DNA from 2 places in the Arthrobacter sp. Ld5 genome. Region 2 is predicted to be linked to the other one. Evidence: predicted binding sites of a transcription regulator. Region 2 holds the regulator's gene; the other holds the start of a gene.
What was found. Region 2 encodes HrcA, which represses chaperone genes, less so after heat shock. Its sites were predicted from a motif close to TTNGCACTCGNNNNNNNCGAGTGCNAA; they were not measured.

Region 1 (4,049 bases), on a different contig from region 2:
TGTAGAGGATGAAGAACAGCACGCCGAACGTGGTGATCTTCAGGCCCCCGGCCGTGCCGGCGGGACCGCCCCCGATGAACATCAGCACGTCCATGGCCAGCAGGGTGACCGGGTCCAGATGTGCGAAGTCGACGCTGTTGAAGCCGGCCGTGCGGGTCATCACGGACTGGACGAACCCGGCGAGGATCCGCTCCTGCGGCCGCAGGGCACCGAGGGTCGCGGGGTTGGACCACTCGACGAGGGTGATGAAGACCGTCCCGAGGACCAGGAGCAGCAGCGTGCCGCTGAGGACCAGTTTGGTGGTCATGTGCCACTTCCGGGGGTACCGGTAGTGGCGTCGAAGCTCGAACAGGACCGGGAAGCCCAGTCCTCCGACGATGACGGCGGCGCAGATCGGCAGGCAGATCCAGGGGTCGCCCACGAACCCGATCAGGCTGTCGCTGAACAGCGCGAAACCGGCGTTGTTGAAGGCGGACACCGCGTGGAAGATCCCGAGCCACACCGCATCGGCAAGGCCGTGGTCGTAGTGCAGCCAGAAGCGCGCGGTGAGCAGCGCCGCTGTCGCGGACTCCACGACCAGGGTGATCCGCAGGACCCCGAGGAGCACCGTGCGGACATCGCCGAAACCGACGCTCTTGGTCTCCGCCGCCGTCGAGATCCGTGAACGAAGGCCCATCCGGCGGGCCAGGAGCACTCCGAGGAGGGAGGCGAAGGACATGATGCCGAATCCGCCGACCTGGATCAGGCCCAGGATGATGACGTGGCCGGCGCCGGTCCAGTAGACCGGGGTGTCGACGACGATCAGGCCGGTGACGCAGACGGCGGAGGTGGCCGTGAAGAGCGCCTCGAGGAACGTGGCGCCTCCGTCGCCGACCTTCGAGCCCGGGAGCATCAGGAGCGCGGTGCCGACGAGGATCGCCGTGCCGAAACCTAGCGCGATCACCTGGGCGGGATGGCGGGGGCCGAGCCGTTCCAGCCAGAGGGCGGCAGCGGGCGCGGCGCGACGCAGGCGGACTGCCGCGGAACTGCGGAACTCCCGGAGCGGCGCGGTGAGTGACGTGATGGGGATGCGCCTGGCCTTCGGGAACGGACTGGCGCGGACGGTCCGCGCCAGTCGTCCAGTCAACCCGACGATCGGCTGCCGAAACGGCCTCTTTACGCTTTCTTGATGTGCGACGAGGCAGGGCAGGCGCTGCTGTCGCGGCAGCCCGGAGCGGGAGGGGTCTGCGTCAGTCGGCGAGGAGGCCGGGCAACTCGGTGATCGTCGACACCTCGTGGTCCGGGCGCGTCATGACGGCCGGGTACGGCGCTCCGGCGCGGTTGAGCCAGACGGTGCGGAGACCGGCACGGGCCGCGCCGTGGATGTCCCACGGGTGGACCGCGACGAGCACGACGTCGTCCGCCTCGCGCTGGAGCTCCCGGAGGGCGTAGGCGTAGGACTCCGGTGCGGGCTTCCATCGCGGCGCGTCCTCGACGGACAGGACGCGACCGACGTCGCCGCGCACGCCCGCCCGTTCCAGGAGGGATGCCGCGGTCGCGGCGGCACCGTTGGTCAAGGCCGCCAGTTCGAACCCCCGGCCGGCCAGGTCGCGGAGCCCGTCGACGACGTCCGGGTGGACCGGCAGCTCCTTCAGGCTCGCCATCAGGTGGTCGACGGCGTCCCCGGGGTCCCGGTTGAGCCGCTGCCCCGCGAGGACCGTACGCAGGGCGTCCTCGGCGATCTCCCCGAAGGACGCGTTCCGGCCGGTGGCCGTGAGGGCGAAGCCGTCACGGAGCACGGAGGCGAACCAGAGGGCGGCCAGTTGCGGCGGAGCGCCCACCTCCTCGAAGTGCTGGGGCATGCGTCCCAGATCGGACAGGGTCTCGTTGACGTCGAACAGGACGAGGGGCAGGGCCATTACTGGCGGTACCCCTCCACCTGGCTGACGGGCTGGGCCTCGGCGTCGGTCGGGTCTTCTCCGGCGTCGGCCTTCGCGCGGCGCCGGCGCAGCAGGTCCCAGCACTGGTCGAGGTCCTCCTCGACCTTCCTGAGGCGGGTCGCGTGGTCCTGCTGCCCCGCTCCGGCGTCCTGGGACTGTTCACGGAGGTCGTGCTCCTCCTGGACGAGTGTCTGGATGCGCTGCAGGATGTCCTGGTTGTCCATGGTGCTGTCCCTTCTGAGTGGTGCCCGGCCCGCGTCGATAATGCTCAGCAGGCTTTCCTTCAGGCTACTGAGGTGGTCCCGCGAAGACCAGCGCGATGCCGGGCGGAAGCCGGGGCGCGGTGGCTCTGCGGGCCGCGTGAGCGGGGGAATTTGGCGGGGGGCGCGGATGGCCTAAGCTATGGGAGAACCAATTGCCTGTGTAGCTCAGTCTGGTAGAGCATCCGCTTCACACGCGGAAGGCCCGGGGATCGAGGCCCCGCGCAGGCACTGAGGATCAGCTGGAGACAGCACCACGAAAAGGCTCGTACCGCTCCGTCGGGACGGGCCTTTTCCGCGTCCGGGATTTCGTTCTGGGCGAACGCCCACCCCTTAGCACTCACCGCGACCGAGTGCTAACATTTTTCGTAGTTGAGCGGAGGACGCTCAACTCTCGACACACCAACCACCTGCCGGTGGCATCAGCGAAGGAGTTGTTTCCCGTGGCCATGAAATTCGATCCTTTCCGCGAGCTGGACCGTGTGACCGGCGCCCTGATGGAGGGCCGCTCCGGGCTGCGCCTCATGCCGATGGACCTCTACCGCGAGAGGGACCACTACGTCCTCTCCGCGGACCTCCCGGGGATCGACCCGGGATCCGTCGACATCGACGTCGACGGCCAGCTCCTCACCATCCGCGCCGAGCGCACCCTGCGCAGCGCCGAGGGCGTCAAGTGGCTGACCCGCGAGCGCGAGAGCGGTTCGTTCCTGCGCCAGCTCAACCTCGGCCAGGGCGTGGACACGGAGGGCATCTCCGCCCGTTACGAGAACGGTGTCCTCAGCGTGACCATCCCCGTCATCGAGCGCGCGAAGCCCCGCAAGATCGAGGTGATCAGCGGGGAATCGGCCGAGGCGGTCCGCTCGTCGACCTCCGGGACCGCACCCCAGGGCGCCGTCGACGCGTAGCCCCGACCACCCGGAGTACCCCCGGACGCCCGTCCGGGGGTACTCCGCGCCCGATCGGCGGCCGGCTTGCGCGCCCGGCGCCCGGGTGCGAAAGATGGGCACATGGACTTCACACCGAGCAAGGCAATCGTCACCGGCTCCGACTCCGGCATCGGCCGCGCGACCGCCATCGCCCTCGCCGCGGCGGGCTGCGACGTCGGCATCACGTGGCACTCCGACGAGGAGGGAGCCGAGGAGACCGCGCGGTTCGTGCGGGAGAAGGGCGTGCGGGCCGCCGTCGCGCAACTGGACACCACGGACGCGCCGGCGTGCGGCGACGTCGTCGACCGGCTCGCGCAGGAGCTCGGCGGCCTCGACGTCTTCGTCAACAATGCCGGCGTCAACGGCGGCACCATGTTCATGGAGACGGACTGGGACACGTGGCGCGGCACCTTGGGCGCCAACCTCGACGGCGCCTTCGTCTGCCTGCAGCGCGCGGCACGGCACATGATCGACGGCGGACGGGGCGGGCGCATCATCGCCGTCACCAGCGTGCACCAGGAGCAGCCCCGCGTGGGCTCCGCCGCATACGACGCCTCCAAGCACGGCCTCGGCGGCCTCATCCGGACCATCGCCCTCGAACTGGCGGATCGGGGCATCACCGCCAACGCCGTGCTGCCCGGCGAGATCAACACGCCCATGAACGACTCCGAGGAGCAGGACCCGCACTCCATGGACCGTCCCGGTATCCCGCTCGGCCGCCCCGGCGCGCCCGAGGAGATCGCCGACGTCGTGGCCTTCCTGGCCTCCGGTGCCTCCAGCTACGTCAACGGGGCATCCTTCGTGGTCGACGGCGGCATGCTCCTCATGGGCCCGCAGGCGGGGTCGCACCTGACGAGCGGGGGCTGGCGGACCCTGTGACGGGGGCGGGAGTGGCCCGATTCTTCAGCGCGCATTCACGTGCCGTTCAGGACGCGCGGCTAGCG
Region 2 (4,049 bases):
GCTGACGCGTGCCGGCACAACCTGGCCTACTGGCGTGGCAGCGACTGGTGGGGGGCAGGTCCGGGAGCCCATTCGCATGTCGGCGGGACCCGCTGGTGGAACGTGAAGCATCCGCGCCCCTATGCGGACGCCCTGGCGGCGGGCCGTTCCCCGGCGGCCGGGCGCGAGGTCCTCTCGGCCGAGGACCGCTACGTCGAGGACGTGATGCTGCGGGTACGCCTGCGGGAGGGGCTGGCCACCGACACCCTGACGGCGCCGGGGCGCCGCGCCGTCGCCGGGCTCATCGCCGACGGTCTGGTCGAGCCCGCCGCGGCCTTCGCAGGGCGGGTGGTCCTCACGTTCAGGGGTCGGTTGCTGGCGGATGCCGTGGTCCGCCGACTGCTGCCCGACTGACCGGATCGGATCTGCCGGACCGGTCCGTCAGGCGTGCTCCGGGCCGCTCAGCGGATCAGGCGGAGATTCAGGGGGTAGCGGTAGGGCCGGCCACGGTTGACCTGGACGCCGGCCTTGACCGAGAAGACGGTGATCGTCAGCCAGATGAGCGCGTTCACGACCGCGAACACCCCGCCGACGACCGGCAGGAGCGAGAGCAGCCACGCGGCCAGCGCGAGGATCGTGGGAGGGAGCGTGAAGTTCAGCGCCTCCTTCGACTCCTGGGCCGTGAAGGGGCCGCGACCCTTGAAGATGAGGAAGATCAGCAGGGACGGGATGAACCCGAGGATCCCGCCGAAGTGCGCCAGGGTGGCGAACTGGCGGTCCTCCGACGCCGTCAGGGGGAGGGCGTTGGCCGGAGTGCCTTCGAACGCGGGCTGCGACCCGTCCCGTCCGTGGTGCTGTCGGTCGGCAGTGTTGGGCAACGTCGATTCCTTTGCTGGCTGTCGTGGAACTTCCCCCCGGAGTGCTCCAAGAATACGCGGTGGCGGCGCCGACCTGTTCAGGGACGGTCCGGGGTTGCGGTGAGGAAGTCGATCACTTCCTCCACGCGGCCCAGCAGCGACGGTTCCAGATCCGCGTAGGTGACGACACGACCGAGGATGCGCTTCCAGCCGTTGGCCACGGCGGCCTGATCGTGGTGCGGCCAGCCGAGACCGGCCAGGATGCCGGTCTTCCAGTCCTGGCCGCGAGGGACCACGGGCCAGGCCGTCAGCCCCAGCGCCGCCGGCTTCACGGCCTGCCATACGTCCACGTACGGGTGGCCGACGATCAGCACGTTGCCGCGGGCCCCGGGGGCGGTCATCGCCTGCTGGGCGATCCGGGACTCCTTGGTGCCCGGGAGCAGATGGTCCACGAGGATGCCGAGCCTGCGCTGCGGACCGGGACCGAAGGCACGGATGGCGCCTTCCAGGTCGTCCACGCCGTGGAGCGGCTCGACGACGATCCCTTCGAGGCGCAGGTCGTCACCCCACACCTTCTCGACGAGTTCGGCGTCGTGCTGGCCCTCCACCCAGATCCTGCTCGCGCGCGCCGTCCTCGCCCGCGCGTTCTCGACCCGGACGGATCCGGAGGCGGTGCGTGCGGCGGCAGGGCCGGCCGCACGGGCAGCGGCCGGGGCGGGCGCGACGACGTGCACCGGGCGGCCGTCGAGGAGGAAGCCGTGGCCGAGCCGGAATGTCCGGGTCGTGCCACGCCGGTCCTCGAGCACCATCACGTGGAGTCCGCCGGACTTCTCCACCCGGATCACCGCGCCGACGAATCCACTCTGCACGTCTTCGAGGACCAGGTCCTTCTCGACGGGGACATCCGGGAGCGCCACCCGCTTCGGAGCCGATATGTCCTGGGCTCCCCAGCCGTAGTCCATCCCCGGTTCGTCCTTCCCACGGGGGCTCCGGCGGTCTGCCGCAGCCCGGGCTCCCAATGCTAACAATCCACGCGGACGTACTAGACTTGGCACTTGGGTGTGTCGAGTGCTAACCGCCGGGACCACCCGCCGCGCGACCAGACGAACGGATCCGGAGGTGACACAGGAATGAGTGAACCGCGACGCCTGGAGGTGCTCCGGGCCATCGTCGAGGACTACGTCCACTCCCGGGAGCCGGTCGGGTCCAAGGCCCTGGTGGACCGCCATCGGCTCGGGGTCTCCTCGGCCACCATCCGCAACGACATGGCCGTCCTCGAGGAGGAGGGCCTGATCACCGCCCCCCACACCAGCTCGGGACGCATCCCCACCGACAAGGGCTACCGCCTGTTCGTGGACCGCATCTCCGAGGTGAAACCGTTGTCCGCGCCGGAGAAGAAGGCGATCCAGACCCTCCTGGAGGGCGCCGAGGATCTCGACGACGTCATGGACCGCACTGTGAGATTGCTCGCGCAGATCACCCAGCAGGTGGCCGTCGTCCAGTTCCCCCGCGTCGGCGGGGCGTCCGTGCGGCACATCGAATGCGTGCTGCTGGCGCCGCAGCAGGTCCTCGTGGTCCTGATCGCGACGAACGGCGTGGTGCAGCAGCGCATCGTGCGGACGACCGCGGACATCGAGGAGTCGGAGCTTTCGGAGCTCAAGCAGCGCATCCTGTCCGCCGTGGCGGGGGTGAAGCTCACGGCCCTGCCGGGCGAGCTCGCCGTCGCCCTCTCCCGGCTCCCTCCGGGGCTGCGCGCCCACGGGGGTACGATCGTGAAGGCGCTCGAGCAGCTTGCCGGGCTCGGTCGGGACGATCGCATCCTGCTCGCCGGCACGGCCAACCTGGCCCGCTCGACCGGGGACTTCCCCCTGAGCATCGGGCCCGTCCTCGAGGCGCTCGAGGAGCAGGTGGTCATGCTCCGGCTGCTGTCGGAGATGGAGTACGACGCCCGCGGGATCTCGGTGCGGATCGGGAGCGAGAATCCCTATGGAGGCCTGTCGGAGGCCTCCGTGGTGGCGACAGGGTACGGGCCGGACGCCGGGGCGAAGCTCGGGATCCTCGGGCCCACCCGGATGGACTACCCGACCACGATGGCGGCCGTACGCGCCGTCGCCCGCTACCTCTCGAGGATCCTCGAGGAATAACGGGGCAGCGGGCCGCGGTTCTGGGTTGTCGACGGCCGCCCAGGGCCGACCATGGCCTTTCCGCCGGCACAGCCGGTGAGCAGACGACAGAACGTTCAACAGGAAGTGATGTGCAGGAGTGAGTAATCACTATGAAGTTCTCGGTGTAGCGCAGGGTGCGACCGGGGAGGAAATCAAGAAGGCGTACCGCAAGCTCGCCCGGAAGCTCCACCCCGACGTCAACCCGGGCCCGGACGCGTCGGAGGAGTTCAAGCGCGTCAGCCACGCCTACGAGGTCCTGTCCGACCCCCAGAAGCGGCGGGTCTACGACACCACCGGCAACGAGAACGGGACGGACAGCGGGTACGGCGCGGGCTACTCGGGCTCCGGCTTCGCCTTCCAGGACATCTTCGAGACCTTCTTCGGCGGCGGCGGGCAGCAGTCCGGCGCGCCCTCGCGGACGCGCCGGGGCCAGGACGCGCTCATCAACGTGCGCATCGACCTGAAGGACGCGGTCTTCGGCACCAACAAGAAGATCGAGGTGGACACGGCGGAGACCTGCCCCACCTGCGACGGCAGTTGCTGCCAGCCGGGCACCTCGCCCCGGACCTGCGACATCTGCGGCGGGTCGGGCCAGGTCCAGCGGGCCGTGCGCTCGATCCTCGGCCAGGTCATGACGAGCGCCCCCTGCGGCACGTGCCAGGGCTACGGCACCGTCATCCCCAGCCCCTGCCACGAGTGCAGCGGCGAGGGACGGGTCCGCGCCCGCCGCACGCTGACCATCAAGGTCCCCGCGGGCGTCAGCACCGGCACGCGCATCCAGCTGGCCGGCCAGGGTGAGGCGGGGACCGCCGGCGGGCCGCAGGGCGACCTGTACGTCGAGATCCGGGTCGCCACCGACTCCACCTTCCTGCGGGACGGCGACGATCTGCACGTGACGCTGAGCGTCCCGATGACCGCGGCGGCGCTCGGCACCACCGTGCACCTCGACACCTACGACGGCGACCAGGAGCTCGACATCAAGCCCGGTACGCAGCCGGGGGAGATCCTGACCCTGCGGGGCCTGGGCGTCACGCATCTGCGGAGCCAG

Region 1: ACSGDB_RS14125 (Hsp20/alpha crystallin family protein) is a predicted target of HrcA. The motif match lies at 2,513-2,539, and genes of this name have one in related genera.

Annotation. Positions count from the first base shown of each region.
Region 1 is NZ_JBPKBO010000024.1:242,812-246,860, reverse strand. It holds gene ACSGDB_RS14145 (TrkH family potassium uptake protein) at 1-1,009, opposite strand, end outside; gene ACSGDB_RS14140 (haloacid dehalogenase type II) at 1,230-1,898, opposite strand; gene ACSGDB_RS14135 (DUF2630 family protein) at 1,898-2,143, opposite strand; tRNA gene ACSGDB_RS14130 (tRNA-Val) at 2,337-2,410, shown strand; gene ACSGDB_RS14125 (Hsp20/alpha crystallin family protein) at 2,623-3,084, shown strand; gene ACSGDB_RS14120 (SDR family oxidoreductase) at 3,187-3,984, shown strand.
Region 2 is NZ_JBPKBO010000018.1:30,961-35,009, forward strand. It holds gene hemW (radical SAM family heme chaperone HemW) at 1-393, shown strand, start outside; gene ACSGDB_RS08825 (DUF4870 domain-containing protein) at 441-857, opposite strand; gene ACSGDB_RS08830 (DUF3097 family protein) at 935-1,798, opposite strand; gene hrcA (heat-inducible transcriptional repressor HrcA) at 1,967-2,980, shown strand; gene dnaJ (molecular chaperone DnaJ) at 3,099-4,049, shown strand, end outside.